DNA from 4 places in the Telluria sp. BA11 genome. Region 1 is predicted to be linked to each of the others. Evidence: predicted binding sites of a transcription regulator. Region 1 holds the regulator's gene; each other region holds the start of a gene.
The links. The regulator sigma-54, encoded in region 1, starts transcription at its own class of promoters, with help from an activator protein. The targets are predictions, from matches to a motif close to TGGCANGNAANCTGCTTT.
Positions count from the first base shown of each region.

Region 1 (3,967 bases):
CGACAGCGAATTGAGCGCCTTCGGCCGGTCGAGGGTGATGATGCCGGTGCGGTTGGCAATGCGGGTCAGGACGTGTTCGGACATGGCGTGATCCATCGAAAGGAAACACGTATTTTACCGGCAACGGGATGCAAAAAGGGCGTCCCGAAAAGACGCCCCTGGCGGTGGTGACCTGCGCTCGATCAGGCGGCAGCGACGTCTGCTTCGTCGACGTCCAGGCGTTTGATCGCTGTGCGGTTATGGTCTTTGAGCATCTGCTTGTGCTTCAGGATTTGTCGATCCAGTTTATCCATCAACATGTCGATCGCGGCATACAGGTCTTGCGCGACGCTCGCCACGTGCAGGGTCTTGCCCGACACCTGGACATTGATTTCAGCTTTTTGCCTTTTTTCTTTTTCAGTGAGGTTATCGACGGCCAGGAAGACGTGGGTATCTATGACTTGATCGAAATGGCGAATAATGCGTTCCAGCTTATTCTGAACGTATTCACGGATGGCAGGGGTTACTTCGAGATGGTGACCACTGATGGTGAGGTTCATACACACTCCTTTGAAGATGTCACGTCGCTTGCACCACACAGGAGCTGAAGGCACAGACTGTATGAGCGGCGTTGTTACAAGGCTTTGCGGAGACTGACGGGGGGGATCTTGAGCGCTTCACGGTATTTTGCGACCGTCCTGCGAGCAATGACCATGCCTTGTTCCCCGAGCATTTCCGCGATCTTGCTGTCGGATAATGGATTCTTAGGGTCTTCTGCTCCTGTCAATTGTGCGATGAGCGCACGGATTGCCGTTGAGGATGCTTCGCCGCCCGCTTCGGTGGCAACGTGGCTACCGAAGAAATACTTCAACTCGAACATGCCGTGCGGGGTCAGCATGTATTTCTGGGTTGTGACACGAGAGATCGTGCTCTCGTGCAGACCTAGTGTATCAGCTATCTCACGCAAAACAAGGGGCCGCATGGCAACCGCGCCATGGCTGAAAAAGTTGCGCTGGCGCTCGACAATCGCCTCGGCCACACGCAGGATCGTGTCGAAACGCTGGCGCATATTCTTGATGAGCCACTTCGCCTCTTGCATCTGCGCGCCCATCTGGCTCTCGCTGCGGCCCTGCTTGAGCATGGTCGCGTACAGGCTGTTGACGCGCAGGCGCGGCATCACGTCCTGGTTCAGCGTGACTGCCCAGCCGTTCTTGGCGCGCCGCACGATCACGTCCGGCACCACGTAATCTGACACGTTCGACGCAAACGCGGCGCCCGGATGCGGATTGCACTGGCGGACCACGGCCTGCACTTCGCGCAGGTCTTCGTCGTCGCAATCGAGCGCTTTTTTCAGCTTGCTGTATTCGCGCTGCGCGAACCAGGTCAGGTAGCCTTCGACGATCTTCAGGGCCATGCGGCGCGTGACCATCGGCACGCCCGGCATGCGCCGGATCTGCAGCGCCAGGCATTCGGCCGCACTGCGCGCGCCAACGCCCACCGGGTCCATGCTCTGCACCATCGCCAGCGCGCAGCGCAGTTCGTCGAGGTCGACCTCGAGTTCTTCGGGCAGGCGTGCGTGGATGTCGTCGAGCGGTTCTTCCAGGTAGCCGTTGTCGTCGAGCGCGTCGATCACCAGTTCGGCCAGCGCGCGGTCGCGCGTTGACAGCAGCGTTTCGCGCACCTGTTCCATCAGGTGTTCGCGCAGCGTGATGGCGCATGCCTCCAGCTGCGGGCGGCCGTCTTCGTCGTCGCTGCTGGCGCTGCCGGACGACGCGCCACTGCCTTCGCTCCAGTCGTTGTCGGGCCGCTCGCCATCGACCGCGCCGCCTTCAGCGCCCTCGCCCTCGGCCGGCGCGCTGCCTTCACCCTCGGCCTGCTGGCCTGGCGCCGGCGGCGCCTCGCCCGGTGCCGGCGCATTGTTGATGGCCCCATCGGCCAGCAAGCGCACCGAATGATCGAGCGGGTCATCGAGCCTTTCGAGCAGCGGGTTATCGCCCAATATCTGCTCGATCTCCTGATGCAGTTCGAGCGTCGACAGCTGCAGCAACCGGATGGATTGCTGCAGCTGTGGCGTGAGCGCCAGGTGCTGCGAAGTGCGGAGCTGAAGGGACTGTTTCATCAATTGAGTATGGCTTACATGCGGAAATGTTCACCGAGGTACACGCGCCGTACCGATTCGTCGGCGATGATATCGTCGGGGCGGCCGGATGCAAGCACCGCGCCCTGATTGATGATGTAGGCGCGGTCGCAGATGCCGAGCGTCTCGCGGACATTGTGGTCGGTGATCAGGACGCCGATCTTGCGCTCCTTGAGGAAGCGCACGATGCGCTGGATCTCGATCACGGCGATCGGATCGACGCCGGCAAACGGTTCATCGAGCAGCACGAAGCGCGGGTTGGTGGCCAGTGCGCGCGCGATCTCCACGCGGCGCCGCTCACCGCCCGACAACGACAGCGCCGGGTTCTCGCGCAGCTTCTCGATCTGCAGGTCGGCCAGCAAGGTATCGAGGCGGTCGCTGATCTCGGTTTTGGTGAGCGATTTGCCGTTGACCTTCTGCAGTTCGAGCACGGCGCGGATGTTTTCTTCCACCGTCAGCTTGCGAAACACCGACGCTTCCTGCGGCAGGTACGACAGGCCGAGCACTGCGCGGCGGTGGATCGGCAGGCTGGTGATGTCGGTGCCGTTGATGCTGATCGAGCCGGCGTCCGACGGCACCAGGCCGACGATCATGTAGAACGAGGTGGTCTTGCCGGCGCCGTTCGGGCCCAGCAAACCCACCACTTCGCCGCATTCGACATCGAGCGACACATCGCGCACGACCAGGCGCTTGCCATAGCTTTTCTGCAGGCCCTTGACGACCAGCGTGCTGCGATCGTTCAGTTCCGTCATTGCGTGCCTCCGGCCGGCGCACGCTTGGGCGCCAGGATCAGCGTGCCGCGCCCGCCGCCAACCTTGCTCTCGCCGCTGACGTCATTGCGCACGGCGACGACTTCCTTGCGGTTGTCGTACGAGATGAACGGACCGGTCATCTGGTTGGTCATCCGGTCGTTTTCGAGTTCCTTGACGACGGCGTTCGAGTACAGGCGCACCAGCTCCGAACGCTCATCGTATTCGATGCGTTCGGCCTGGCCTTCGACCCACAGGTTCGGGCCGCCGTCACGCTTCTGACGGAACGTGGCGGGCTTGCCGTTGGCAGCGGTGAGCGTCACGCTCATATAGCCTTCGGGTGTCTCCCTGACGACGGCGCGTTCGGCCTTGACCAGCAGCGTGCCGCGGGTCAGGATCACGTTGCCGGTGAAGGTGCGTACGCCCGCGACGCCATCGAGGTCGCCGTTATCGTATTCGAGCGCCGCCTGCTTGAGCGAGTCGGCCTTTTCGGCCATGGCGGTCAAGGAAAGGAGTGAAAAGAAAGCGGCAGCAAAGAGTTTTTTCATGATGGTGCTGGTCCTGGGTTAGCACGCGCGCATGGCTGATGGCCTTCAGCGCTGGCGTGGCGGATAGACGATACGGCCGCGGCCGGACAATTGCATCTGCATGGTCGCGTTGTTGGCCATCATGCCGGTGGCCTTGAGGCTGGACGCGCCAAGCTCCATGTCGATCGGCTGGTCGGTCTTGACGATTTCTTCGTCGGGCAACACGGTCATGGCCTGCGTGCGCACGCGCAGTGCTTCGCTGGCGGGCGTCTTCGGGCGCTGCAGATCGACGTCGCCGAACAGTTCGACGCGGTGTTCTTCGTGGAAGATGCGCGCGTTCTTGGCCACCACCGTCATCGGAGGACGGCCCGGCTCGACGCCGCGCATCAGCGGCTGTTCGACGTTCGACACATCGCCCAGCGGGATATGGGCCAGGCGCTTGCCCGACACCACGTAGCTCGGCTGGCCGTTGGGCGTCATGCGGACGAACGAGAAATTCTCGACGATGTAATCCGGCTCGTCGGGCGGGCCGCCCAGCTGCGCATCGATGTCGGTCGCCTGCATCAGCTGCAGCA
Region 1 covers NZ_CM155275.1:3,024,056-3,028,022, reverse strand. Annotated here, with positions in the region: gene AC1MGT_RS13320 (enoyl-CoA hydratase/isomerase family protein) at 1-84, opposite strand, end outside; gene hpf (ribosome hibernation-promoting factor, HPF/YfiA family) at 183-539, opposite strand; gene AC1MGT_RS13310 (RNA polymerase factor sigma-54) at 614-2,098, opposite strand; gene lptB (LPS export ABC transporter ATP-binding protein) at 2,113-2,868, opposite strand; gene lptA (lipopolysaccharide transport periplasmic protein LptA) at 2,865-3,413, opposite strand; gene lptC (LPS export ABC transporter periplasmic protein LptC) at 3,459-3,967, opposite strand, start outside.

Region 2 (3,967 bases), 390 kb from region 1:
CCGGATCGACCAATGCCGACCTGCTCGTGCGCGCCGGCACACTTGCCGCCCCGCTGCTGCTGATAGCTGAACATCAAAGCGCCGGCCGCGGGCGCGCCGGGCGCAGCTGGCTGTCGTCGCCCGAAGGCTCGCTGACGTTTTCGCTGGCCTGGCGCTTCGACGGCGGGCCACAGGCGCTGCTTGGCCTGCCGCTGGCGGTGGGCGTGGCGCTGGCCGACACGCTTGGCACGCTGGGCCAGCAGGTACAGCTGAAGTGGCCGAACGATGTCCTCAAGGATGGCGATAAACTGGCCGGCATCCTGATCGAAACCCAGTCCGCCCCTGGCGGCGGCACCTGGACCGTGATCGGGATCGGCCTGAACCTGTTGATGCCGGACGAGATGGAAGCGCAGCTGGGCCGCAGCGCGGCCGGCATGCCATGGCTGGCGCGCATGGACCGCGACGCGTTGATGGCGGCGCTCCTCGACGGCCTGGCCGACTGCCTGCGCGAATTTGCGATGCGCGGGTTTGCCGCCTTCAGCGCGCGCTGGAATCTGCGCCATGCGTGGCAGGGCGAGACCGTCGTCCTGCTCGACGGGGGCGTCGTGCGGCACGAAGGCCGCGCCGCCGGTGTCGACGATAGCGGGCGCTTGCTGCTCGATACAGATGAAGGCCGCATCACCGTGATGGCCGGCGACGTCTCGCTGCGGGTAAAAGCATGATGCTGCTGATCGATGCCGGCAACACCCGCGTGAAGTGGGCGCTGGCAAACGACGGCGCGGCGCCTGGCGCCTGGTCGGGCACTGGTGCAGTAGCGCATGCCGGGCTGGATGCATTGGCGTCCGACTGGGCCGGCGCCACGCGTGTGCTGGTCTCGAATGTGGCGGGTCCCGCGCTGGCCGCACGCATCGCCGCCCTGCTGCCGGCGCATGCGCAGGTCGAGTGGTTCGCGTCCACGCCGCAGCGCGCAGGCGTCACCAACGGCTACCGCGAGCCGGCGCGGCTCGGGTGCGACCGCTTCGCCGCCGCCATCGGCGCGCGCGCGCTGGCGCCCGGCCAAAACCTGATCGTGGCCACCTGCGGCACCGCGACCACGGTCGACGCGGTACGCGCCGACGGCCACTTTATCGGCGGCATGATCCTGCCCGGCCTGGCCCTGATGGCCGCCAGCCTGGCGCGCAATACGGCGCAACTGCCGCAAGTCGACGCTGGCGCATTGCCGCCGCTGTTTGGCGACAACACGCATGATGCGATCCTGTCCGGCCTGCTCTCGGCGCAGGCGGGCGCGATCGAGCGTGCGGTGGCCGGGCTGGGTGGCGCCATCTGCATCATCTCGGGCGGCGCCGCGCCCCATATCGCGCCGGCCCTCAAGGTTGGGTACCAGGTGGTCGATAACATCGTACTGGTCGGCCTGCATGCAGCAGCCGCCGGCTCGACGGGAGATATGCAGTGCTGAAATTCGTGTTCTGGGCGCTGCTGGGCGCCAATGGGGTATTGCTGGCATATGGCCAGGGCCTGCTTGGGCAGCCGGCCGATGCGGCGCGCGAGCCAGCGCGCCTGAAGAACCAGCTGGCGCCCGAGCGCATGCAGCAGCTCACGCCGGTGCAGGCCAGGCAGGCGGCGGCGAGCGCTGCACCGGCGCCGCAAGCCGAGGTAGCTGCGCCCGTGCCCGAGCCAGCACCAGTGCCAGCGCCAGTTGCGCGGGATCTGGTCGCCTGCGTGCAGGCCGGCCCGTTCAGCACGGCCGATGCGCGCCGCTTCGAGGCCCGTGTCGCACGGCTTGGCCTGGCGCCGCGCCAGTCGCGCGTCGAGATGCCGTACCAGGAAGTGACGAGCCGTCTCGTCTATCTGCCACCGAACGGCGGCCGCGAAGGCGCCCAGCGCCGCGTCGCCGAGTTGAAGGAACGCGGGGTGACCAACTTCTTCATCATGCAGAACGATACGTCGCCACTACGCTATGCGATTTCGCTCGGCGTATTCAAGTCGGACGGTGCGGCGCAAAAGCTCGTGGCCGACCTGCAGCGCCAGGGCGTGCGCGGCGTGCGCATCCTGCCGCGCGGACCGCAAGTGACGCGCGTCGGCTACCAGTATCGCCAGATCGATGCTGCGGAGCGCGACCGGTTGACTGGCATTGCCGACAACTACAGCGGCGCTGCCCTCACTCGCTGCAGCTGAATCGTACTGCCGCCCATCGATGGCGCACCTGCGGGTGCGCTTTTTTTCGTCCATGCGTGTTGTGCAGACGCTAAAAAGTGTCGAATTTCTTTACACTAGATTTTTTTAAGAAAATAAGATTGTTTATAATCAATGAGTTGCTTTGCTGGCCCAACTATTGCTATATACAAATTATTGTTTCTTAAATTAAAACTTCGGACTTGCCATGAAGAACCTGATCACCACTGCCTTGCTAACCACCCTGTGCACCATCTCCGCTGCAGCACTGGCCACCCCAATCGCCATGACCGGCGCGTTCGCGTCGAGCGACCTGGCCAATAACAACTACAGCGCCGTGTTCAGCGGCAAATCGTTCCTGCCGACCGACTACACGGTCAACAGCCTCGCGTACTCGTTCTCGTTCCGTGATGATGGAACCGATATGTTCACGACGTCGGCCCCGGTCTCCACCGGCAGCAGCATGACGGGCTGGCGGCCCCATACCGCGGTGAGCTTCGCACGTTATCTGACAAATTACGCGACGGTAGAACGCACGAGCCAGCAGGAAAGCGCTGCGCTGTCGATCGGCGACGTCGTTCTCGGCACGGGCAGCACCACACTGAGCGAATCGAGCAAAACCACCTCCAGCCCACTCCATGCCAAGTATGAAGGCAAGGGTTGCTTCTACAGCCACTGCTATGCTTTTTATACGAAGAGCTGGACCGACACCACGACCATCACCCGCGACTACACTGGCGCCTTCACGATCAGCGGCATCATCTCGAACCAGTCGATCATCGACGAACTGCTGCGCAGCGACCAGCTGACGCTGAATCTGAAAGTCGCGGGCGACCTGATTCTGACCAACTCGCAGCTGCTGCTGGATTACACGGAAGTCTTGGCGGCTGCTGAAGTGCCGGAACCATCGAGCATCCTCCTGGCGCTCGCCGGCCTGGCCGGTCTGGGCGCCGTGCGTCGCCGCAGCAAGCGCGCGGCCGCATAAGACGGTTTGCGAAGGACCGGCGAGGCGTCAGCGCCGCACGACGATCGGCTTCAACCCCAACGAAGCCGGCAGCGCGTCCATCGCCTCGACCGCCTCGGCACGCGTCGGATACGGCCCGCCGTACAGGCGATTGAATGCGCCCACCTTCACCACTTCGAGCGTGCCCACGTCCACGCCGGCGCGCGCGATCTGGTCGCTGATCGCTTCGGCAGTGCCGGTACGGCCATAGGCGCCAAGCTGGATGTAGTAGTCGCCCGTCGTGGCGCGCGCGGCCGGCGCCGCCGGTGTCGCCGGCTCCACCAGGCGCACTACGGCGCCGCTGTCGGACTGCACCCGGTCTTCGAGCATCAGCGCGGCGATCTCGGGCGGCGCCGATTGCGCCTGCGATGTCGCTTCGCGCCGCGCAGTGGCAATCTGCGCCGGATTGACGATCGGATCACCCGGGAACAGGCGCTCGATTTCGACCTCGTGGCTGCCGTTACCGAGCAGGCCCAGTTTCAGCGCGGCCGTGTACGACACGTCGATGATGCGCGTGGAATGAAACGGGCCGCGATCGTTGATGCGCACGACCACCGACTGGCCGCTTTCCAGGCTGGTCACGCGCACGTACGACGGAATCGGCAATGTCGGGTGCGCGCCCGTCATCTTGTACATGTCGTAGAGCTCACCGGAGGCCGTGCGCTGGCCATGGAATTTCTTGCCATACCAGGTGCTGATGCCGCGCTGGGTCAACCGTTCATCGTTGCCCAGCGGCGTGTAGGTCTTGCCCAGCACCGTATAGGGACGGCTGGTGAACTTATTGAACGGTTCGGCCACGACGACCGCGTCGGG
Region 2 covers NZ_CM155275.1:3,410,352-3,414,318, reverse strand. Annotated here, with positions in the region: gene AC1MGT_RS15025 (biotin--[acetyl-CoA-carboxylase] ligase) at 1-701, shown strand, start outside; gene AC1MGT_RS15020 (type III pantothenate kinase) at 698-1,435, shown strand; gene AC1MGT_RS15015 (SPOR domain-containing protein) at 1,429-2,154, shown strand; gene AC1MGT_RS15010 (PEP-CTERM sorting domain-containing protein) at 2,360-3,136, shown strand; gene AC1MGT_RS15005 (septal ring lytic transglycosylase RlpA family protein) at 3,164-3,967, opposite strand, start outside.
Region 2: a site for sigma-54 is predicted at 2,301-2,318, ahead of AC1MGT_RS15010 (PEP-CTERM sorting domain-containing protein). Genes of this name have one in related genera too.

Region 3 (3,967 bases), 1.2 Mb from region 1:
ATTGATCTGGTGCAGGATGCCGTTCCCGGGCGGGATCACGTCGACGTTCTTGAAGGCCTTCTTGGTCCAGTCGATGAAGTGGAAGCGGTCTTCATTGCGGCGGTCTTCGATGGCGCGGTTCTTGGTGAACGCATCCGGGTCGAACCCGCCGCATTCGACCGCCAGCGAATGGTCGACCACGAGCTGCGTCGGCACCACCGGATTGACCAGCGCCGGGTCGCCCCCTTGCAGCGCGATGGCGTCGCGCAGGCCGGCCAGGTCGACCAGTGCGGTCTGGCCGAGGATGTCGTGGCAGACCACGCGCGCCGGGAACCACGGAAAATCCAGGTCGCGCTTGCGTTCGATGAGCTGCTTCAGCGAATCGCGCAGGCTCGCCGGCGCGCAGCGGCGCACGAGGTTTTCGGCCAGTACGCGCGACGTGTAGGGCAGCGTGGCGTAGGCGCCAGGCGCGATCGCGTCGACGGCGGCGCGGGTGTCGAAGTAATCGAGATCCGTGCCCGGCAGGGGTGTGCGGTAATCGGTATTCATGGCGTTACTTGCGCTCTGCCAGCGGCACGAACTGCAGATCCTCCGGCCCCACGTAGTTGGCGCTCGGGCGGATGATCTTGTTGTCGATGCGCTGCTCGATGACGTGCGCCGCCCAGCCCGACGTGCGCGCGATGACGAACAGCGGCGTGAACATCGCCGTCGGCACGCCCATCATGTGGTACGACACGGCCGAGAACCAGTCCAGGTTCGGGAACATCTTTTTCACGTCCCACATCACGGTCTCGAGGCGCTCGGCGATGTCGAACATCTTCATCGAGCCGCCCTCTTCCGACAAGGTGCGCGCCACTTCCTTGATCACCTTGTTGCGCGGGTCCGAGATCGTGTAGACCGGATGGCCGAAGCCGATCACGACTTCCTTGTTGGCCACGCGGTTGCGGATATCGGCCTCGGCTTCGTCCGGGTTGTCATAGCGCTTCTGGATGTCGTGCGCGACTTCATTGGCGCCACCGTGCTTCGGTCCGCGCAGCGCGCCGATCGCGCCCGTGATGGCCGAGTGGATGTCCGAGCCGGTACCGGCGATCACGCGGGCGGTGAAGGTCGAGGCATTGAATTCGTGTTCGGCGTACAGGATCAGCGACGTGTGCATCGCGCGCACCCACGACTCTTTTGGCGCAAAGCCATGCAGCAGGTGCAGGAAGTGGCCGCCGATCGAATCGTCGTCGGTATTCACGTCGATGCGTTTGCCGCTGTGGCTGAAGTGGTACCAGTACAGCAGCATCGAGCCGAACGACGCCATCAGGCGGTCGGCAATATCGCGCGCGCCGTTGATGTGGTGATCGTCCTTCTCGGGCAGCGTGCAGCCCAGGACCGACACGCCCGTGCGCATCACGTCCATCGGATGGGCATTGGCCGGCAACGCTTCGAGCGCGCTTTTGAGCGCCTGCGGCAGGCCGCGCAGCGAACGCAGCTTGGCCTTGTAGCCGCGCAGTTCGCCGTCATTCGGCAGTTTACCGTGCACCAGCAGGTAGGCGATTTCCTCGAATTCGCTGGTGGTCGCGATGTCGAGGATATCGTAGCCGCGGTAATGCAGGTCGTTGCCCGATTTGCCGACCGAGCACAGCGCGGTGTTACCAGCGGCGACGCCGGACAGGGCGACGGATTTCTTCGGTTTGAAGGTCGGGGTTTCCTGGTTCTGCGTATTCATGTGAGGTCTCCTTACTTGACTTTGTTCTGGGCAAACAGCGCGTCGAGCTTCTGCTCGTAGCTGTGGTAATCGATGCGGTCATACAGTTCGGCGCGCGTCTGCATCGTGCCCAACACGTTCTGCTGCGTGCCGTCACGGCGGATCGCGGTGTAGACGTTTTCGGCGGCCTTGTTCATCGCGCGAAACGCCGACAGCGGATACAGCACGAGGCCAACGCCGGCGCCGGCCAGCTCGTCGACGGTAAACAGCGGCGTCGCGCCAAACTCGGTGATATTGGCCAGCACCGGCACCTTCACCGCATCAGCGAAGCGCTTGTACATGTCGAGCGTCGTCATCGCTTCCGGGAAGATCATGTCGGCGCCCGCTTCGACGCAGGCCACGGCGCGCTCGATCGCTGCGTCCAGGCCTTCGACGGCCAGCGCATCGGTGCGCGCCATGATCACAAAGTCGTCGTCCAGGCGCGCGTCAGCAGCGGCGCGGATGCGGTCGACCATTTCTTCCTTGCTGACGATTTCCTTGCCCGGCCGGTGGCCGCAGCGCTTGGCGCCGACCTGGTCTTCGATGTGGCAGGCGGCGGCGCCGGCCTTGCTGAGCGAACGCACGGTGCGCGCGACATTGAAGGCCGAGGCGCCAAAGCCGGTGTCGACGTCGACCAGCAGCGGCAGGTTGCAGACGTCGGTAATGCGGCGCACGTCGACCAGCACGTCGTCGAGATTCGAAATGCCCAGGTCAGGCAGGCCGAGGGAGCCGGCAGCGACGCCGCCACCGGACAGGTAGATGGCCTTGAAGCCGGCGCGCTTGGCCAGCAGTGCGTGGTTGGCGTTGATTGCGCCCACGACTTGCAGCGGGGATTCATCGAGGATCGCCTGGCGGAAGGCGGCGCCTGCGGAAAGTTTGCTCATGCTGGTCCTTGTCATCACGGTGAAGAAGTTGTGTAGTTCATTGCAAGCACCGTGCCAGCATTCGCTGATCCGCCATATCAAGCACTTGCGTGCAGATTCTACCCAAATACCTTTTTAAAAGAAGTGCTGTTGTTTCATGCTGAAACAAGAGTATGAAACATGAAACGTTCAGGCGTAAAAAAACCGGGTGCCGCCTTGCGGCGCGCACCCGGTTGATTTTGAGTAGCTGAGCCGCTCTTAGTGACCCGACGCACCCGATGCGCCGATACCGGTTTCGGCACGCACTTGCTGCGCCTCGAAGCCTGCACGGTCGATCTGGGCACGCGGACCCTTGTCGGTGATTGAGAACAGCCAGATACCGATGAAGCCCACTGCCATCGAGAAGATCGCTGGCGAGGCATACGGGAAGATCGCGGCCGGATGGTGCAGCACATCGACCCACACCGATTTCGACACGATCGTCAGGCCCACTGCCGTGGCCAGGCCCAGGAAGCCGCCGACGGTTGCGCCGCGGGTGGTGCAATCCTTCCACAGCACCGACATGAACAGCACCGGGAAGTTGGCCGATGCAGCAATGGCGAAGGCCAGCGACACCATGAAGGCGACGTTCTGCTTTTCGAAGGCGATACCCAGCACCACGGCCACAATACCCAGGGCGATGGTGGTGATCTTCGACACGCGCAGCTCGTTTTCGCTGGTGGCATTGCCCTTCTTGAACACGGTCGCATACAGATCGTGCGACACGGCCGAGGCGCCGGACAGCGTCAGACCTGCCACCACAGCCAGGATGGTCGCGAACGCCACCGCCGAGATGAAGCCCAGGAACACGTCGCCGCCCACGGCCTTGGCCAGGTGAACCGCCGCCATATTGTTACCGCCCAGCAGGGCACCGGCTGCATCCTTGAATGCCGGGTTGGTACCCACCAGCACGATCGCGCCGAAGCCGATGATGAAGGTCAGGATGTAGAAGTAGCCGATCCAGGTGGTGGCCCACAGTACCGACTTGCGCGCTTCCTTCGCGCTCGGGACGGTGAAGAAGCGCATCAGGATGTGCGGCAGGCCAGCGGTACCGAACATCAGCGCCATGCCGAACGAGATGGCGGAGATCGGATCCTTGATGAAGGTGCCCGGACCCATGATGGCGGTGCCCTTGGCGTGTACTTCGGTCGCGGTCTGGAACAGTTTGGCCGGGCTGAAGTTGTATTGCGCCAGCACCGAGAACGCCATGAACGACGCGCCCGACAGCAGCAGCACGGCCTTGATGATCTGGACCCAGGTGGTGGCCGTCATGCCGCCGAACAGCACGTAGACCATCATCAGGATACCGACCAGCACGACGGCGATCCAGTACTCCAGACCGAACAGCAGCTTG
Region 3 covers NZ_CM155275.1:4,265,883-4,269,849, reverse strand. Annotated here, with positions in the region: gene acnD (Fe/S-dependent 2-methylisocitrate dehydratase AcnD) at 1-528, opposite strand, end outside; gene prpC (bifunctional 2-methylcitrate synthase/citrate synthase) at 533-1,693, opposite strand; gene prpB (methylisocitrate lyase) at 1,705-2,595, opposite strand; gene AC1MGT_RS18750 (cation acetate symporter) at 2,833-3,967, opposite strand, start outside.
Region 3: a site for sigma-54 is predicted at 2,635-2,652, ahead of prpB (methylisocitrate lyase). Genes of this name have one in related genera too.

Region 4 (3,967 bases), 590 kb from region 1:
GAGTCAGCCGGGGATCGGGTACCATGCGACCTTTGCCAGCGAGACGCCAAACGCGACGCTGCAGCCCCATTTTTCTGGAAATCTGCCCTATGAAATTCGAACATCTCGTCGAAATCAACGATCCGATGAACCCGCTGCTCGACACGCTCACCCGCGAGCAGTTGTGGCACGGCCTGGTGCTGCGCGCCGAGCAGCCAAAACTGTTCATTCCGCACCTGGACGCCTGCGACATCCTCGAGCGCGACGCCGGCGTCATGCGCCGCCGCCTGACCTTCGGTCCGCTGGTAATCGAAGACAAGGTCACCCTGACCCCGCTGCAGGAAGTGCATTACGACGTGCCGGCCCAGGGCGACATCGCCGCCTCGACGCTGCGCATGGTGATCGAGGCGCCGACCAGCGCCATGCTGCTGGTGCGCTTCTGCTACGACGACGGCATGGGCGAACACGTCGACCAGGCCAATGCGATGTACGACGAATTCAAGAAATCGGCGTACGAAGAAGCCGACATCGACACCGTGCGTGTCCTGCGCCAGCTGGCCGGCCAGGGCAAGCTGGCCACCACGCTGCTCAACTGATCCGGCGGCGCGGTCTACAGACCCGGCTGGGAGTCGGCGGCGAGGGTGCTGCTCTCGCCCTGCGCCAGGTTGGTGGCCAGGTCGCGCAGTGCAGTACGTACGCCTTCTTCGATGACCGGATGGTAGAACGGCATCTCCAGCATCTGGTCGACCGTCATGCGCATCTGGCATGCCCATGACAGCAGGTGGGCCAGGTGTTCGGCGCGCGGCGCGATCATCTCGGCGCCCAGGAACAGGCGCGAGCCGTACTCGGCATACACCCGCAGCATCCCCTTGTTCTGCAACATGACGCGGCTGCGGCCCTGGTTCTCGAACGACACGCTGCCCACGGCGAACTTGGGTTGGCCGCTCGCGCACAGGGCCCGGTAACTCTTGCCCAGCGTGGCGATATTCGGCTCGGTGAACGCCACCGCGATTGGCGTGCGGCGCAGGCCCGGGCGCACGTCGGGGTAACGGCCCGCATTGTCGCCGGCGATCTTGCCGTGATCGGCCGCGTCGTGCAGCAGCGGGCGCTCATTGTTGGCGTCGCCCGCGATGAAGATCGGGCTGGTGCCGCACTGCATCGTGCGCACGTCGAAGGTCGGGATGCCGTCGGCGCCCCGCTCCAGGCCGGTCAGCTCGAGGCCCAGGTCATGCACGTTCGGCGTGCGCCCGGCCGCCATCAGCACGTACTGGAAGCGTTCGCTGCTTTCCTTGCCCAGCGCGTCGCGCACGCGCAAGACGACCTCGTCGCCCTCCTGCACCGCACCCATGATTTCGCTCTGGAACGCGATGTCGACTTCTTCGCCCAGCACGCGCGCAGCGCAGCGCAGTACTTCGGGGTCGCTGATGTTGGCGATGGAGCCGCCGCGCGCGTAGAAACGCACACGCACGCCGAGGCGGCTCAGGGCCTGACCCAGTTCGAGGCCGATCACGCCGGTGCCGATCACGGCCACCGAAGCGGGCAGGTCGTTCCAGTAGAACACGTCGTCGCTGGTGACGATGCCGGGACCGACGTTCTCGAGCTGCGGCAGGCGCAGCGGCGTCGAACCGGTGGCGATGACGACGCGCCCGGCGTGGATCTCGGTATGGTCATCGACCTGCAGCGTGCACGGGCCGGTAAACCGCGCGTGGCCTTGCAGGCGGTCCTGGACCGGAATGGCTTCCACAGCCTCAAGCACGAAACCGACGAAGCGGTCGCGTTCGCGCTGGACGCGCGCCATCACGGCCGGGCCATCGATCCGCACCTCGCCGGCATGCACGCCGAACGGACCGGACGTGTGCAGCGCATGCGCCGCCTCTGCCGCGGCAATCAGGAGCTTGCTTGGCATGCAGCCGACCCGGGCGCAGGTGGTGCCGTAATGCGCACCCTCGATGACCACGGTGCGCGCGCCCTGCGCCCTGGCGGCACGATAGGCGGTCATGCCGGCGGTGCCCGTGCCAATGACGGCAACATCCACGTTCAGTTGTTTCATGGTGCTCTTTCGCTGTTGACAGGCAAAACGATACGCTATTTCACGCCGCTGGGGGCAGCACGAACCCATTCATGATGCCATCGAGCACCAGGGTTTTTCGCATCCATGCCGAGTGTATGTCGATAAATATTACATACTTCAAGTTAATAATTTAACGTCGGAAATTTTAGGTATAAGAATCAACTACCTACGATGAACTGTAAATACGGCACGATACTTGCTGCCACTTCGGGTTCACCCACCAAGGAGATCCCATGTCACTTGCTTCCTTCAACAAACTGCTTGTTAGCCTGTCGCTGTTCGCTTGCGCTTCCGTGTTCGCCGCGCCGCTGGTTGTCAATGTTGCCGGGATCCAGAGCCAGGGTGAGATCGGCGATTCCGGCAATACCGTATTGACGTATAACGTTGGCGCCAATTCGGTCATTACCAGCGTCGCCTACTCGTTCAATCTGACGGCGTTCTCCCCGAGCTGGCTGTCCGAAATCGGCCTGGCGCTCACCGACTCGGACGGCTTTGGCGGCGTTGTCTTCAACCCGGGTCTCGGCGATAACAGTCCTGGCACCGCGACCTACACGGGTTTTGGCGATCTGGTCGACCTTAACCTCGATTTCGCGGTCGGCGCCGACGGCATCCTGCGCCTGGAATTCTATGAAGACTTTGATGACTTCGCTGGTGTCGATGGCATCTGGAACTTCGGCACCATCACGTTTGGCATCGAACCCGTCAACGTGGAAGTGCCGGAACCAGCCAGCGGCCTGTTGCTGGGCGCAGGCCTGGCCATGATGGGCTACGCAAACCGTCGCCGCCAGGCGGCGCACAAGGCTGCCAGCGCAGTTTAAATATCGAGGGGGTCGACTTCGAGCGACCACTTCACGCGGGCCTTCATGGCCCGCAACGCTTCCATCCACTCGCGCAGGAAGGCCTGCAAGGCCGGGCGCGAGCTGGACTCCACCAGCAACTGGGCGCGGTCCATATTGTGCACGCGCGTCATCGTCATCGGGATCGGGTCGTTGATCAGGATCCCGTCGTGCGCCAGGCAGTCGCGCGCGCCTTCCAGGAACGCAATCGCGATCGGCAGCTCGCGCGCTTCGGCCCGCAGCAATGCCTGGTACATATACGGCGGCAGGCCCGCTTCGCGCCGTTCGTCGAGCAACTGGCCGGCGAAGCGCTCGTAATCGTGGCGCATCACCGCGCCGTACAACGGATGCTGCACGTAACGCGTCTGCACCAGCACCTCGGACGGCGCGCCGGCCCGCCCTGCCCGCCCCGCCACCTGCATCAGCTGCGCAAACAGGCGCTCGCTGGCGCGGTAGTCCTGCGAAAACAGCGCCGTATCGGGATTGAGGATACCCACCAGCGTGAGCTTCTTGAAGTCGTGGCCCTTGGCGACCATCTGGGTGCCGATCAGGATATCGACCTCACCCCGGTGCACGCTGTCGAACGCCGCCTGCGCACTGCCCTTCAGGCGCGTGGAGTCGGCATCGATGCGCAGGATGCGCGCCTCGGGGAACATCGCCCGCAAACCCTCTTCGACACGCTGCGTGCCGCGTCCCAGCGGCTGGATATCGACGTTGCCGCAGGTCGGGCACGAACGCGGGATGCGCAGTTCCAGGCTGCAGTGGTGGCAGCGCAGCCGGTTCTCGGGCTTGTGCAGCACCATGAAGGCGGTGCAGCGCGTGCAATCACTGATCCAGCCGCAGGCGTCGCAGGAGATCACCGGGGCGTAGCCGCGCCGGTTCAGGAACAGCAGTGACTGCTCACCGCGCTCCAGGCGCAGACGCAGCGCCGCGACCATCTCGGCGGTCAGGCCATCGCGCCCGCGGTCGCGCTCCATGTCGATCAGGCGCACGCGCGGCAGCACCGCATCCTGCACGGCGCGCTCGCGCAGGTCGAGCCGCGTGTAGCGCCCAGAGCGCGCGTGATGCCACGATTCGAGCG
Region 4 covers NZ_CM155275.1:2,433,374-2,437,340, forward strand. Annotated here, with positions in the region: gene AC1MGT_RS10595 (SRPBCC family protein) at 90-575, shown strand; gene AC1MGT_RS10600 (dihydrolipoyl dehydrogenase) at 590-2,029, opposite strand; gene AC1MGT_RS10605 (PEP-CTERM sorting domain-containing protein) at 2,284-2,868, shown strand; gene AC1MGT_RS10610 (primosomal protein N') at 2,865-3,967, opposite strand, start outside.
Region 4: a site for sigma-54 is predicted at 2,236-2,253, ahead of AC1MGT_RS10605 (PEP-CTERM sorting domain-containing protein). Genes of this name have one in related genera too.